DNA from 2 places in the Mesorhizobium sp. M1428 genome. Region 1 is predicted to be linked to the other one. Evidence: riboswitches for the same ligand, from Rfam matches in the RefSeq annotation. Region 1 holds a riboswitch; the other holds the start of a gene.

Region 1 (7,961 bases):
GATGCCAGGCGCCGGCTCGAATTCGATCTCGGCATGGTGCTGGGCGCCATGCGGCGCATCTACAGCGCCCAGATCAATCTTTCCTGGGTTACCGACACCTATGGCTGGATCACTGTCGTCGCGCCGATCCTTGTCGCCTCACCGGTCTATTTTGCCGGCGATATCAGCTTTGGCGGCTTGATGATGGCAGTCGGCGCTTTCAACCAGGTCCATTCCTCGCTGCGCTGGTTCATCAACAATATCGGCGGCATCGCCGATTGGCGCGCTACGCTGATGCGGGTCGCCGACTTCCGCATCGCGCTTGGCGACACCGACGCGCTGCACCATACGGAAAGGCGCATTTCGTTCGGCGAAAACCCGGACGGCAGCCTGACCTTCGAGAAACTCGAGATCGCCTCGCCGGAGGGATGCACCAAGCTTGCCGAGCCGCATGTCGAAATCCGCGCCGGCGACCGGGTCATGCTCACCGGAGATCCGGGCGCCGGCAAGACGCTGTTCTTCCGGGCCATTGCCGGTCTGTGGCCATGGGGCAGCGGACGGATCGGCATGCCGGCCGGAGAAGCGCCGATCTTTGTTCCGCGTACCCCCTATTTCCCGCTAGGCAAGCTGCGCGAGGTGCTCAACCATTCAGACGGCGCTGCGGAGGCGAGCGATGCCGAGATCTCGGAGGTGCTGGCCGATGTCGGGCTGCAACGCCTGTCGTCCTCGCTCGATCGCTCGGCGCGCTGGGAGCGTGAGCTCAGCGACGACGAGCAGCGTCTGCTGGCCTTTGCCAGGCTGGCCTTGCGACGGCCGAAATGGGTGATCATCGACGAGGCGCTGGACGCGTTCGACGGCCCAACGCTGAGGCAAGTGCTGTCGATGCTGGAGAAGCGCCTTCCCGACGCCGGGATCCTCAATATCGGCCGCGGCCAGCACTATGCCCGCTTCTTCCGCCGGGCGTTGACCATCGTCAAGGATGCCGGCCAACCGCCACTCAAGCCGGCCCGTATCAGGGCAGGTGCCATCGAACCGCCCCCGGCTATCGCCTCGGCCGGCCGAAAGAAATAGAAGGCAAGCTTTATTTCGCCGCGATCGCGGCGAAAAACTGTCGCGATCGTTTCAGATGGGAACGTTCCGATCGGCCATGCTTGACGCTCTCGCCCTGCTCGCCTGCCTTGCCTGCACCCCGGCGGCACCTGCGGCCGCGCCGGCCAATGCAATTGTCGTCGATGTCGAGCTGGTGCTGGCCGTCGACATCTCGCAGTCGATGGATGAAAGGGAGTTTGCCCTGCAGCGCGCTGGCTATGTCGCGGCGCTGCGCCACCCCGACTTCATCAACGCCGTGCGTGCCGGCACCTCCGGCCGCATCGCCATCGCCTATTTCGAATGGGCTGGCACCATCCGCGACGATGGGGTCATTGCCTGGCAGGTCGTCGACAGCAAGGAGAGCGCCAACGCTTTCGCCGACAAGATCGCGGCCCGCCCGTTCAGGAGCTTTCGCGGCACCTCGATCTCCGGTGCAGTGGCTTTCGGCGCCGAGCTTTTCGACGGCACGGCCTTCGCCGGCAAGCGCCGCGTCATCGACGTCTCGGGCGACGGCCCAAACAACACCGGCCTGCCGGTCACAACGGCACGCGATGCGGCGCTGGCGAAGGGCATCGTCATAAATGGGCTGCCGATCCTGATCAGCCCGTCACCCACCTTCAGCCATCTCGACCGGTATTATGCCGAATGCGTTACCGGCGGGCCGGGCTCGTTCGTGCTGCCGATCTATGCTGCTTCCGAATTTTCCACCGCCACTCGCCGCAAACTGATCCTCGAGGTCAGCGGCATCGAGTATCCCAAGGTGGATCCGAGGACGATCCGCATCGACGCACCGATCGACTGCCTGCAAGGCGAGCGCGACCGGCGGTTTTTCTCGGACCCATATTTCCCGGAACTTGACCGGTAAGGCTGGCCCAGGCGTAGGCTAGGCTGGCGGCAGGCCGAAGGCCGGGAACAGAGATGGCCCGAGCGGCCCTATGAAGATCGTCAAGGAAGCGATCCCGCCCTCGGCCGCGTCGAACACATGCAGGGAATGGCCCCGCCATTCAGGGCCATCGTGGCTGCGGGAATAAACCCCGACCGCCGGCTGGGCATTGGCGCGGGTGGCCAATGTGCGGAAGCCGCCAAACCTCGGCCAGACGGTCTCGAAGAAACCGCGGATCGCTTCGCGGCCTTGATACCATTCGCGCCAGGGCGGCATTGTATAGATGGCGTCCTCGCGCAGCAGCTCGATCAAGCTGTCGAGATTGGCGGCCTGCCAGGCCTGCATGTAGCGTTCGAGCAGCAGGCCTTCTTCGGGGCTGGGCCGTGATCGGCTGGCCGGCCGTCCCTGAGGATAGCGCGCCGCCAGCGTTGCGCGGGCGCGCTGCAACGCGCTGTTGATCGAAGCCGTCGATCCTCCCAGCAAACGCGCCGTCTCGACAGCCGACCATCCGAGGACGTCGGCAAGCAGCAGCGCGGCGCGCTGCCTGGGCGGCAGATCCTGGATGGCGGCGACGAAGGCGAGCTGGACGGCCTCGCGGCTCTCGTAACGGGCTTCCGGACCTGGCTCGCTGCCGGCAATGTCTGGAAGCTCGGCGTCGGGGTAGGGCTCCAGCCAGGCGATGTCGGCTACCGGCCCGCCTATGGCCGCTCCGTGCGAGGGCGGCCGTCCGGGTTCCCGGAGAATGCGGTGCGCCCTCGACCTCGCCTTGATGGCGTTGAGGCAAGCGTTGGTCGCGATCATGTAGAGCCAACCGCGAACCGAACCTCGCCCGTCGAACTCCGACCTGGCGCGCCAGGCGCGAAGCAACGTGTCCTGGACGAGGTCGTCGGCCTCGTGCAACGAACCCATCATGCGATAGCAATGCAGCTTGAGCTCGCGGCGATGGGCGGCCGTGACCTTCTCGAAGGCCAGCCGATCGAGGATCGGCTGGCCTGCTGGTTCCAGAGGTGGTTGAGCGTCTGTCATGCTACTTTCGGGCTGCATCCGGATTCCGGGTCAGGTTCGCATTACGCGCGCCTCAGGCGGCCGGGGCAAGCCCGCTACCGCTCACCATGAAGGAACTGCCTTGCGGCTGACCGGTGGCCAGCGCGACCACCGCCCGTCCGACATCGGCCGGCGTTTGCATGTCGGTCATGGCGGCGATGAAGTCCGCCGGCTGGATGCCCATATAGGCCGCGATGCTGTCGACGCCGGCCTTGCCCACGCCGGTCTCCGGCATGATGCGCATCGGCGCGAGCGCCATGAAGCGCAGGCCGAGGCCAAGTCGATCGGCCTCCTTCTGGCTATGACCGGCCAGGAACATCTGCATGCGTTTTGCGCCGGCATAGCCGCCGGCGTTCGGTGGTCCGCCGGTCAAGGCCGCGCCGCTGGAGATCAAGACGATCCGGCTCCCCGGCTTGAGCGGACGCCGCAGAGCGGCCCGGCAAAACAGGAACGACGCCTTGACGTCCGTGTCCCAGTTTGCCGAGAACGCCTTCCAGTTCTGTTCGTGCACCGGCGCGGAAGGCGCCAGCGCGCCTGCGCAGATCACCAGCACGTCCGGCTCCAGCGCGCCGAATACCTTGTCGGGGGCGGAGTCCACCGTCGCATCGACCGCGAGCGTCTTCACGCCCGAGACCTCCCAGGCAAATTGCGCCAGGGCCTGTTTTCCGCGGGCGACGGCCAGCACCGTCGCTCTCTCCTTGAGGGCGGCCTCCGCGATCGAGCGGCCGACACCACGGCTGCCTCCGACGACGACGACATTCTGATTTTGCAACGATCCCATGGATCACCTCTCTGTTCCCGGCCGCCGGACCATCCAGGCGCGCTCATCGATAAGGACAGCGCAGGCGCGCCAAAATCATCGGTGCCAGGCAGAAATATCTTCAGGTGACGGCAGCGGCGCGCCGGTTTTGTATTCAGTGTCATTACCTCTGGGGTAATCGACCAGCGCACTAGGTCTCGGCAAACTGCTCCCATCAAGCCGGTTGTCCGGCTTTCGACCATCAGGGAGTTACGCCATGACCGCCTACGCCGTCGCCCATATGCGCCAGGTCACGCCGGGGCCGCAGATCGTCGAGTACCTGCACAAGATCGATGCCACGCTGGAGCCGTTTGGCGGGCGTTTCGTGGTGCACGGAGGCGAGGTGGAAGTCGTTGAAAACACCTGGCCGGGTTACCTCATAATCATCGAGTTCCCCGACAGGCAGCAGGCGCGCGCATGGTACGACTCGCCCGCCTATCAGGAGATATTGCCGCTGCGCACCGGCAATTCCCAATCCGACGTGGTCTTGGTCGACGGCGTCCAGCACCCGCACAAGGCCACCGACGTTCTCGAATAAGGGGGCGATTTGCTACGGTTGGCTTTTATCGTTTCAACAGGAACACCGCCTGCTGGCCGAAAAAGTTCCAGAACCACCACGGCATCGAGAAGCCGATCCGCTGACCGTTGGCGTCGAGCGCGGTTGCCTTTTCCACCGTCGCGCCAAGCTCGTCGCACAGATTGACGAAATCGCGAATGGTGCAGAAATGGATGTTGGGCGTGTCGTACCAGGAATAGGGCAGGTCCTTGGTCACCGGCATGCGGCCGTTGAAGAGCAGCGAAAAGCGCACCCGCCAATGGCCGAAATTGGGGAAGGAGACGATGGCGCGATTGCCGATCCGGAGTAACTCGTCGAGCACCAGCTTCGGATTGCGGGTCGCCTGCAAGGTCTGCGACAAGACGACGAAATCAAAACCCTTGTCGGGATAGAATTGGAGATCCTTGTCGGCATCGCCCTGGATGACCGACAGGCCCCGCGCCACGCATTCGTTGACGCCGCGCTGCGACAGTTCCAGCCCGCGGCCGTCGACCTTCTTGGTCTCCTGCAGCAATTCGAGCAGCAGGCCGTCGCCGGAACCGACGTCCAGCACCCGCGACTGCGGCGGGATGAGATCGGCGACGACTTCGAGGTCGACGCGCTGGGCGCGGTTGACGCTCATGCGTTCGGCTCTTGCCTGGCGCATGGTCCTGATCCGAAAAGTCTGCAACTTTTCGGGGTCATGCGCCAAGCCCTCTCGCGCGCGCGGCCGAGGCGATGAAGCCTCTGATGGCGGCGAACAGTTCCGGCTCGTCGAGCAGGAAGGCGTCGTGGCCGCGGTCGGTCTCGATCTCGACGAACGAGACCGAGGCGCCGGCCGCGTTCAGCGCGTGCACGACCGAGCGGCTCTCCTCGGTCGGGAACAGCCAGTCGCTGGTGAACGAAACCAGGCAGAAGCGCGTCTTGGTGCCGGCGAAGGCATCGGCCAGACGGCCGCCATGGTCGGCGGCGAGATCGAAATAGTCCATCGCCCGGGTCATGTAGAGATAGGAGTTGGCATCGAAGCGGTCGACGAAGGTCATGCCCTGATGGCGCAGATAGCTCTCGATCTGGAAGTCGGCATCGAAGCCGAAGGTCAGCGCTTCGCGGTCCTGCAGGTTGCGGCCGAACTTGCGGTGCAGCGCTGCTTCCGACAGATAGGTGATGTGGGCGGCCATGCGCGCCACAGCCAGCCCCTTTTCCGGCCGCTTGCCATGCTCGAAATACTTGCCGCCATGCCAGTCGGGGTCGGCCATCACCGCTTGCCTGCCGACCTCGTGGAAGGCGATGTTCTGCGAGGAATGGCGGGCGCCGGTGGCGATCGGCAGCGCCGAGAAAACGCGCTCGGGATAGCTGGACGCCCATTGCAGCACCTGCATGCCGCCCATCGAGCCGCCCAGCACGCTGAACAGCTGTTCGATCCCGAAATGCTCGACCAGCATCAACTGCGCCCGCACCATGTCGCGGATGGTGATGATCGGCAGGTCGAGCCCGTAAGGCTTGGCGGTGGCGGGATTGGTCGAGGCGGGGCCGGTGGAGCCGAGGCAGCCGCCGATGACGTTGGACGAGATGACGAAGAAACGGTCGGTGTCGATGATCTTGCCGGGGCCGATCAGCACTTCCCACCAGCCCGGCTTGCCGGTCACCGGATTGGTGTTGGCGACGTGCTGGTCGCCGGTCAGCGCATGGCAGACGAGGATTGCATTGGAGCGGGCGTCGTTGAGCGTGCCATAGGTCTGGTAGGCGATCTGGAACGGCGACAGCAGCGTGCCGGCGTCGAGCTTGAGCGGCTTGTCGGCGCCGAAACGCAACACCGGGCTCGACGGCTGGTCGGCCTCGTTGTTGGTTTTTCGCGCGCGCAAAGCGACCATCACATCTCCTTGCCCGGCCTTCAGCTGTCCACCGGTCTGGGCAACCGCCAGCCAGGGCAACAAAAAACCGGCCATGCCTTCGCAAAGCCGGTTACAGGATGCAAACGGCCCTTTAGCAAGTTGTTTAACGTGGCTGCAAGCCGACCGGCCAAATCACCACGGAACTTTCGCTGCTCTTCTAGGACTGACGCATGGCTTCGTCAACGGCAAGTTCTTGATCCCGAATTGCCGCCCCTCGACATTCCGGGCCACGGCTTGTATTTCCGCTGCGGCCTCCGGATGGAGGCACTCTCGACGGATTTCATGGAATGAGCCAGACACCGGATCAGACACGTCCAAGGCCCCGCGCCGGCATCATGGAGATCGAAGCCTATGTGCCCGGCAAGAGCGCGGCGCCTGAAGGTGTCGCCAAGGTCCACAAATTGTCGGCGAACGAAAACCCGCTCGGCCCTTCGCCAAAGGCGATAGAGGCCGCGCGCGCGGTCGCCGACAAGCTCGCGGTCTATCCCGACGGCAGCGCCAGGCGCCTGAGGGAAGCGATCGCGGAGGTGCACGGGCTCAACCCGGCGAACATCGTCTGCTCCAACGGCTCCGACGAGATTCTGGGCCTGCTTGCGCAGACCTACCTCGCGCCCGGCGATGAAGCCATCATCACCGAACACGGCTTCATGGTCTACAAGATCTACATACAGTCGGCCGGTGCCGTCCCGGTAACGGTCAAGGAGACCGATGAACGCGCCGACATCGATGCGATCCTAGCCGCGGTGACGCCGCGCACCAGGATCATCTTCCTTGCCAATCCAAACAATCCAACCGGCACCTACGTGCCGTTCCAGGAGGTGCGCCGCCTGCATGCCGGCCTGCCGCGAAACGTGCTTCTGGTGCTGGATGCCGCTTACGCCGAATACGTCCGGCGCAACGACTATGAAGCCGGCGTCGAGTTGGTGGGCAGCGCGGAAAACGTGGTCATGACCCGCACCTTCTCCAAATTGGGCCTGGGCGGCGCGCGGATCGGCTGGATGTATGCTCCAATGCACGTCATCGACGCGATCAACCGCGTGCGCGGGCCTTTCAACGTCAATGCGACGGCGATCGAGGCCGGCATCGCGGCGATCCGCGACCGCGCGCACATCGAACGCAGCGTCGCGCATAACGAGACCTGGCTGGCCTGGCTGAGCGAGCAATTGGCGGGGCTTGGGCTGCGGGTGACGCCGAGCGTCGGCAATTTCATCCTCATCCACTTTCCCGAGGACAAAAAGCATTCGGCGGCGGCCGCCGACGACTACCTCTGCCAGCGCGGCTACATATTGCGGCGCGTTTCCGGCTACGGTTTTCCCAACGCGCTGCGCATGAGCATCGGCACCGAAGAGGCCAATCGCGGCGTTGTCGCAGCACTCGCGACATTCCTGAAAAGCTAGAGCACCATGACTTCACCGATGTTCGAAAAGATCGCGCTGGTCGGCATCGGCCTGATCGGCTCGTCACTGGCCCGCGTCATCCGCCGCGAGGGGCTCGCCGGCCAAGTCGCGATTTCGACGCGCAGCGACGCGACGCTGGCAAGGGCGAGCCAACTCGGCCTTGGCGACACCTACACGACGGATGCCAAAGAGGCGGTTCGCGACGCCGATCTGGTTATCGTTTCGGTGCCGGTCGGCTCTTCAGGTACGGTCGCCGAGGAGATCGCGCCGGCGCTGAAGAAGGGCGCCATCCTCACCGATGTCGGCTCGACCAAGGCCTCGGTCATCGCGCAGATGCAGCCGC
Region 2 (7,961 bases), on a different contig from region 1:
TTCGTTGGCGAGCCAGCCCGGTATTGTTTGCGGACCTCGCAGGAGTGGTATTCTCAATGGCATCGACGATTTTGGAGATGCGCGACATCACCAAGACGTTTCCCGGCGTCAAGGCGCTGTCGAACGTCAAGCTTATGGTCGAGGAAGGCGAGATCCATGCCGTGGTCGGCGAGAACGGCGCCGGCAAGTCGACGCTGATGAAGGTGCTGTCGGGCGTGTATCCGTCCGGCACCTATGACGGCCAGATCATCTATCGCGGCGATGAGTGCCATTTCAAAGGCATCCATGACAGCGAGCGCAAGGGCATCGTCATCATCCACCAGGAGCTTGCGCTGGTGCCGATGCTGTCGATCGCCGAAAACATCTTTCTCGGCAACGAGCACGCCAGATACGGCGTCATCGACTGGAATGCAAACGAGGCGCGCACCAGCGCCCTGCTCAAGAAGGTCGGCCTCAAGGAAGACCCCAACACGCTGATCACCAATATCGGCGTCGGCAAGCAGCAGCTGGTCGAGATCGCCAAGGCACTCAGCAAGGAAGTGAAATTGCTCATTCTCGACGAGCCGACGGCGAGCTTGTCCGAAAAGGACAGCCAGGCGCTGCTCGATCTGCTGCTCGAATTCAAGCGGCAGGGCATCACTTCGATCCTGATCTCGCACAAGCTCAACGAGGTGAACCGGGTCGCCGACAAGGTCACGATCATCCGTGACGGCCGGACCATCGAGACGCTGGCCAAGAAGGACATCTCGGAGGACCGCATCATCACCTCGATGGTCGGCCGTTCGCTCGACGACCGCTATCCGCCGCGCGAGCCGAAGATCGGCGAGACCGTTCTCGAAGTGAAAAACTGGTCGGTCTACCACCCCATCCATGCCGAGCGGCAGGTCATCAAGGGTATCAACCTCAACGCGCGCAAGGGCGAGGTGGTCGGCATTGCCGGGCTCATGGGCGCCGGCCGGACCGAGTTTGCCATGAGCCTGTTCGGCCGGTCCTATGGCCGCCGCATCACCGGCGAGGTGTTCCTTAACGGCAAGCCGATCGATGTCTCTTCGGTGAGCAAGGCGGTGGAACACGGCATCGCTTACGTTACCGAGGACCGCAAGACCTACGGTCTCAACTTGATCGACCATATCAAGCACAACATCACGCTCGCCAACCTGCCTGGAGTGTCACGCCATGGCGTGATCGACGATTTGCGCGAGCTTTCGGTCGCCAACGATTATCGCGGCAGGACCAATATCCGCGCCTCGAGCGTCTACCAGATGACCGGCAATCTTTCTGGCGGCAATCAGCAGAAGGTGGTGCTGTCGAAATGGCTGTTCGCCAATCCGGAAGTGCTGATCCTCGACGAGCCGACACGCGGTATCGACGTCGGGGCCAAGTATGAAATCTATACGATCATCGCGCGTCTCGCCTCCGAGGGTAAGGCAATCATCGTCATCTCGTCGGAAATGCCCGAACTGCTCGGCATCACCGACCGCATCTACGTCATGAACGAAGGACGCATCGTCGGCGAAATGGCGGCAAGCGACGCCAGCCAGGAAAAGATAATGCGCGCCATCGTCCGCGGAGAAGGAAAAGCATCATGAGCACCGAAAGCGCTCCCGGGCCGCAGACCGGCGTTGCCCAGGACCTACAACAGGGACCTCGCATTGCCGTCTCGGCGCTGGTCACCAACTTGCGCGAATACGGGTTGGTGCTGGCGTTGATCGCAATCATGGTGTTCTTCCAGTTCACCACGTCCGGAACGCTGTTCAAGCCGGTGAACCTCAGCAATCTGGTTCAGCAGAACAGCTTCATCATCGTGATGGCGCTGGGCATGCTTCTGGTGATCGTTTCGGGCCATATCGATCTCAGCGTCGGCTCCGTCGCCGGCTTCATCGGCGCACTGGCGGCGATGATGATGGTCATCTGGCCGCTTGGCCCATTGAGCAATCCGCTGGTGGTGTCGATCATCTGCCTGATCGTGGGTGGCGCGATCGGCGCGGCACAAGGCTACTGGATTGCCTATCACCGAATACCGAGCTTCATCGTCACACTGGCGGGCATGCTGATCTTCCGCGGCATCTGCCAGGCGCTGCTGGGTGGCGGGTCTTCGGTGGGGCCGCTCCCCGTCGGCTTCAAGGCGCTCAGTTCCGGCTTCATTCCGGACCTGATCGGCCCATTGACGCTGATACCGCCAACCGTGAACGCCGCCGGCAAAACCATTGTCGGCAGCGGCCTGACGCTGCACCTGACGACGATCGTGATCGGCCTCGTCGCCGTGCTCGCCTATGCCTATTTCGGGCTCAGGGCACGGCGCACCCGCGAGAAGCATGGCTACGAAGCCGAGCCCTTCTCGCTGTTCGTCGTCAAGACCCTGGTGATCAGCGCGCTGGCGCTGTTTCTCGTCTACCAATTCGCCACCTACAGGGGCCTTCCCATCGTTCTCATGGTGATGGGCGTGCTGATCGCGTTGTTCGTCTTCGTTACCAAACGCATGACGATCGGCCGTCGCATCTATGCGATGGGCGGCAATGCCAAGGCAGCCCAGCTATCGGGCATCAAGACCGAACGGCTGACGTTGATGGTGTTCATCAATATGGGCGTACTGTCGGCACTCGGCGGCCTGATTATCGCTGCGCGCCTGGGGCAGGCTGTGCCGGCGGCCGGCCTCGGCAGCGAGCTTGACGTCATCGCCGCGGTGTTCATCGGTGGCGCTTCGGCGATGGGCGGCGTCGGCCAGGTCATCGGCGCGGTGGTCGGCGGTTTCATCATGGGCGTCATGAACAACGGCATGTCGATCATGGGCGTCAATGTCGACTGGCAGCAGGTGGTAAAAGGCCTGGTGCTGCTCGGCGCCGTCGTCTTCGACGTCTACAACAAGAACAAGGCTTGAGAGGCAACCAGGAGGCATACGGGTCACATCGCGGCGCTGCCGGGCGGCGCAAAAAAGTCCCCCGAGGGACCTGATCCGCGAGCGCAATCCGGACGAAGAATTTCAACCGAGGCGCGGACAGGGTCCGGGCCACGCAGGGTAGGGTTTGCCGCCAAAGGCAGGCCAGCCCGCAATTCAGAGAGGGTTACCATGCTGATCTCACAGATCCTCGACGACGCCGAGACGATCCGCGTCGTTGCCCGCAACAGCGGCAAGACCCGCGTCATTAACGGCGCCCGCAGCGTCTATTCGCTGGCGATGGAGGCCGCGCGCACCGGCAGCGGGCTTGTCGCCCTGATCGAGCGCAAGGGCTTCGGCGAAACCGTCGATCTCGACGCAGCCTACAAGAAGGGCCGGCTGCTGTCGCCGATCAACCATCCCGATCCGGCCCATCTCCATCTCACCGGCACCGGGCTGACGCATCTCGGCTCCGCCGCGACCCGCGATTCGATGCACAAGAAGCTCAGCACGGACGGCGAGGAACAGCTGACCGATTCCATGAAGATGTTCCGCATGGGGCTTGAGGGCGGTAAGCCGGCGAAAGGCCAGATCGGCGTGCAGCCGGAATGGTTCTACAAGGGCAACGGCACCATGGCAGTGGCGCCCGGGGCCGCGCTTATGTCGCCCGCCTTCGCCCAGGACGCCGGGGAGGAGCCGGAAATCGCCGGTATCTATGTGATCGGCGACGACGGCGCCCCGTTCCGCGTCGGCTTCACGCTGTCGAACGAGTTTTCCGACCACGTCACCGAGCGCGTGAACTATCTCTTCCTTGCCCATTCCAAGCTGCGCAACGCTTCGTTCGGCCCGGAGATCCTGATCGGCGATCTGCCGTCCGATATCCGCGGCGCTTCACGTATCCTGCGCGACGGCAAGCTGCTTTGGGAAAAGCCGTTCCTGTCGGGCGAGGCGAACATGTCGCACACCATTGGCAATCTCGAGCATCACCACTTCAAATACTCGGCCTTCCGCCAGCCGGGCGACGTGCATGTGCACATGTTCGGCACGGCGACGCTGTCCTTCGCCGACGGCGTCAGGACCGAGGCCGGCGACGTGTTCGAAATCGAGGCCCCTGATTTCGGCCTGCCTCTGCGCAACCCGCTTGAAATCGAGCAGCCGGTGAAGGTCGCGGTGAAGGCGCTTTGAGGCGTCGATGACAGCGTGATCTCCCCCCTCGTGGGGGAGATGGCAGTTCCAACCTCAGCGCGCGGCGCGGAAATGCTTGGACAGTTTCAGGCCCTGCGCCTGATAGTTCGAGCCGAGGTCTGTGCCGTAGAGCGCTTGCGGCCGTTTCAGCATGTGCTCGTAGATCAGCCGTCCGACGATCTGGCCGTGGTCGAGGATGAACGGCACTTCGTGGCTGCGTACCTCGAGCACCGCCCGGCTGCCGGTGCCGCCTGACGCCGAATGACCGAAACCCGGGTCGAAGAAACCCGCATAATGGACGCGGAACTCGCCGACCAGCGGATCGAAGGGCGTCATTTCGGCGGCGTAGAGCGGCGGCACATGCACCGCCTCGCGCGACACCAGAATATAGAATTCGTCCGGATCGAGCACCAGTTCGCCGGCGCCGCTCTTGTAGAGCGGCTCCCAGAAATCGACTACATCCTGCGCGGCGCGCTTGTCGACGTCGACCAGGCCGGTGTGGTGCTTGCCGCGATAGCCGACCAGCCCATCCTTGTCGCCGTCGAGGTCGATCGACAGCGCGATGCCGCCGCCTGAGATGTTGGGCGGTTCAGTGGCGACCAGCATCTCGGCGCGGTGCAGTTCGTGCAGGTCGCTTTCCGACAAGAGCGCATTGCCGGTGCGGAACCTGATCTGCGACAGCCGCGAGCCGGTGCGAACGACGATCGGGAAGGTGCGCGGGCTGACCTCCAGATAGAGCGGACCTTCATAGCCGGCGGCGATCTTGTCGAACTCGTGGCCACGGTCGGTCATCACCCGAGTGAAGATATCGAGCCGTCCGGTCGAGCTTTTCGGGTTGGCGGAGGCGGAAATATGCGCGGGCAGCGCCAGGCTTTCGAGCAGCGGCACGATGTAGACGCAGCCGGTTTCCAGCACGGCACCTTCGGCGAGGTTGATCTCGTGCAGCTTCAGCCGGTCGAGCTTGTCGACAACCCTGTGGTCCGGGCCGGGCAAGAAGGAAGCACGCACCCGCCAAGCCTTGTCGCCGAGCCTGAGGTCAAGGCTGGCCGGCTGGATCTGATCGGCATCGAGCGTGCGCGGCGATTTTAGCGCGCCCGTCTGGAACAGCGCGGAAATATCCTGATCGGGAAGAATGCCTGTCTGCCGCAAGGGTCTGGCTCCGTTCGAACGCCGGGCGAGGTCTTGTTCTGTCGCAGGTCCGACCATGGACGCCTTTGGCACCTGCTTGGTACAACCCTCTTAATCATGCCGGCAATTGACGCAAGCGTGGCGCGGGTCTAAAGCTCGTTATCCCGTGGTGATTTGGCCGGTCGGCTTGCAGCCACGTTAAACAAGTCGCTAAAGGACCGTCGGGCCGCAAGGCCATATGGACCGGTTGCGACTTTCGCGACCGGTTTTTTGTTGTTTGGACCAATTTTGGTGTTTGGATAGAATGATGACCAAGAAGCGCGACTGGAAGCCTCAGACCGCACTCGTGCATGCCGGGACGCTGCGTTCCAGCTTCGGCGAGACCTCCGAGGCGATGTATCTCACCCAAGGGTATGTCTACGAGACGGCGCAAGCGGCGGAAGCCCGCTTCAAGGGCGAGGAGCCAGGCTTCATCTATTCGCGTTATGCCAATCCGACCGTCGACATGTTTGAAAAACGCATGTGCGCACTGGAAGGAGCCGAGGACGCGCGCGCCACTGCATCCGGCATGGCGGCGGTGACGGCAGCATTGCTGTGCAGCGCCAAGGCTGGCGACCATATCGTGGCGGCGCGCGCACTGTTCGGCTCCTGCCGCTGGGTGATCGAGACGCTGGCGCCGAAATACGGCATCGAGGCAACGCTGGTCGACGGCACAGACATCGCCAATTGGCAAAAGGCGGTCAAGCCGAACACCAAACTGTTCTTCCTGGAAAGCCCGACCAATCCGACGCTGGAGGTGGTCGACATCGCCGCCGTCGCGGCACTTGCCAATTCGATCGGCGCCAGGCTGATCGTCGACAATGTCTTCGCCACGCCCTTGCAGCAGAAACCCCTGCAGCTCGGCGCCCACATCGTCGTCTACTCCGCGACCAAGCATATTGATGGCCAAGGGCGCTGCCTTGGCGGCATCGTTCTGTCGGACAAGAAGTGGATCGACGAGAACCTGCATGACTATTTCCGCCACACCGGCCCCAGCCTCTCGCCCTTCAATGCCTGGACGCTGCTGAAAGGCCTGGAGACGCTGCCGCTGCGCGTACGCCAGCAGACGGAAAGTGCCGGCCGCATCGCGGATTTCCTCGCCGAGCGCCCGCAAATCGCCCGCGTCATCTATCCCGGTCGCGCCGACCACCCGCAAGCGGCCGTGGTCAAGAAGCAGATGTCGGGCGGCTCGACGCTGATCTGCCTGGATGTGAAGGGCGGCAAGCAGGCGGCCTTTGCCTTCCAGAACGCACTCGAAATCGTGCTCATTTCCAACAATCTCGGCGACGCCAAGAGCCTGATCACCCATCCGGCGACGACGACGCACAAGAACTTGACCGATGAGGCCCGCGCCGAGCTCGGCATCGGACCGGGCACGCTCAGGCTGTCAGTCGGCCTTGAGGACGCCGACGATCTGCTCGAAGACATCCAGCAGGCGCTGAGAGTTGCCGGATAAGGGCTGGACGAACAGAGGCGAGCGGGGACGCGCCGATCAGGCGCCGGACGGGGTCTGTTCCAGCTCCGCGACGGCCTTGCTCTGGATAGTCATCACATTGCCTCGCCAATCGACGGCGCCGCTCAGCCATCCGCGCGCCCAAATGGCGGGAAGCATCAGGTCTCGCGCCATCATCGCCGGGATCGTGCGCAGCGACAGGTGCCATCCCTTGGCCGAGGCCAAGGCGCATTCCGGCAGGTAGGCCGCGACCAGCACGGCGGTGGCGGTGGCCGGCAGGCTGACGCCGGCGTCAGCCGCGGCAACCAGCGCAAGCACCAGCGGCGGTGCCGCGCCGATCAGGATTTCGGGGGCAAAGAACAGTGCAAAGGTGACGCGGCGCAGCCGCGCCCAGCGCGCCTGCCGCGACCAGATCTCGCCAAGCGTGCGCCGGCCGAGCGGCTGTTCGAAGGGCGAGGCGACAAGATTGACCCGCAGTCCGAGCCGGTTGACCAGCTTGGTCGCGGCGGCGTCCTCGGCGATCTCGGCAGCAAGCGCGCGGATGCCACCATTGGCGTCGAGCATGGGCTTGTTCCACAACATGCTCTTGCCCTGGGCGAAGCCGAGGCCGAGCGCCGCTCCAGCGTACTGCCAGCGCGCCTGCAGCGTGTTGAGAAAGGCGCATTCTACCTCCCCCCAGAAGCCGTCCGGCCGCGAGCCGATCGGCGTCGAGCAGACGAGGCCGGTGTCGTGCCGCCACGCCGCCATCAGGTGCTGGACGTAATCGCTCGGCATAAGCACGTTGGAATCGGCAAGGATGACCCAGCGATAATGCGCCGCCTCCCAACCCTTCACACAATTATTGAGTTTCGGATTGCCGCTGATGCGGTCGTCACCGACTAAAAGGCGGGCGCGAATAGCTGGAAAGCGCGCCATTGCGGCGGTGATCGGCTCGACCACCGGGTCGTCGGCATGGGCGACGCAGAAGATGAGTTCGTAGCGCGGCCAGTCGAGGGAGAAGGCGCGCTCCAGCGTCTCTTCGGCAAACGGCTCGACGCCGCGCGCCGGGATGACGATCGATACCGGCGGCGCGTTGGCCGCGGGCGGTGCAATCCTGGCTGGTCGCTTTAGCTTCAGCAAGGCTAACAGGATGCTGGCGAGATTTGAAAGAAGGAGGGCTATGGAAAGGAGAGCGGCTGCGAATGTCGGTTCCATCGAGATCTGGTCACTCCAGAAATGCTGGCCGCATGACGGCCGTTTTCAACAAATCGACAAAACGCTGAGTCGCCCGGCACAAGCCTG

What was found. A riboswitch is a leader RNA that binds a small molecule or an ion and turns the genes downstream of it on or off. The one in region 1 is predicted to bind S-adenosylmethionine.
Region 2: linked by a shared signal. The riboswitch ahead of NKG60_RS12475 (O-succinylhomoserine sulfhydrylase) and the one ahead of metX (homoserine O-acetyltransferase MetX) in region 1 are both predicted to bind S-adenosylmethionine.

What each region holds. Positions count from the first base shown of each region.
Region 1 covers NZ_JAMYKT010000028.1:5,804-13,764, forward strand. The annotation lists gene NKG60_RS26960 (ABC transporter ATP-binding protein/permease) at 1-1,050, shown strand, start outside; gene NKG60_RS26965 (DUF1194 domain-containing protein) at 1,127-1,933, shown strand; gene NKG60_RS26970 (RNA polymerase subunit sigma-70) at 1,952-2,977, opposite strand; gene NKG60_RS26975 (SDR family NAD(P)-dependent oxidoreductase) at 3,030-3,776, opposite strand; gene NKG60_RS26980 (DUF1330 domain-containing protein) at 4,012-4,332, shown strand; gene metW (methionine biosynthesis protein MetW) at 4,358-4,972, opposite strand; gene metX (homoserine O-acetyltransferase MetX) at 5,031-6,200, opposite strand; SAM riboswitch at 6,293-6,370, opposite strand; gene hisC (histidinol-phosphate transaminase) at 6,509-7,618, shown strand; gene NKG60_RS27000 (prephenate/arogenate dehydrogenase family protein) at 7,625-7,961, shown strand, end outside.
Region 2 covers NZ_JAMYKT010000007.1:130,823-138,783, reverse strand. The annotation lists gene mmsA (multiple monosaccharide ABC transporter ATP-binding protein) at 57-1,589, shown strand; gene mmsB (multiple monosaccharide ABC transporter permease) at 1,586-2,878, shown strand; gene araD1 (AraD1 family protein) at 3,068-4,060, shown strand; gene NKG60_RS12480 (2'-deoxycytidine 5'-triphosphate deaminase) at 4,115-5,266, opposite strand; SAM riboswitch at 5,345-5,422, shown strand; gene NKG60_RS12475 (O-succinylhomoserine sulfhydrylase) at 5,493-6,683, shown strand; gene NKG60_RS12470 (ceramide glucosyltransferase) at 6,720-7,874, opposite strand.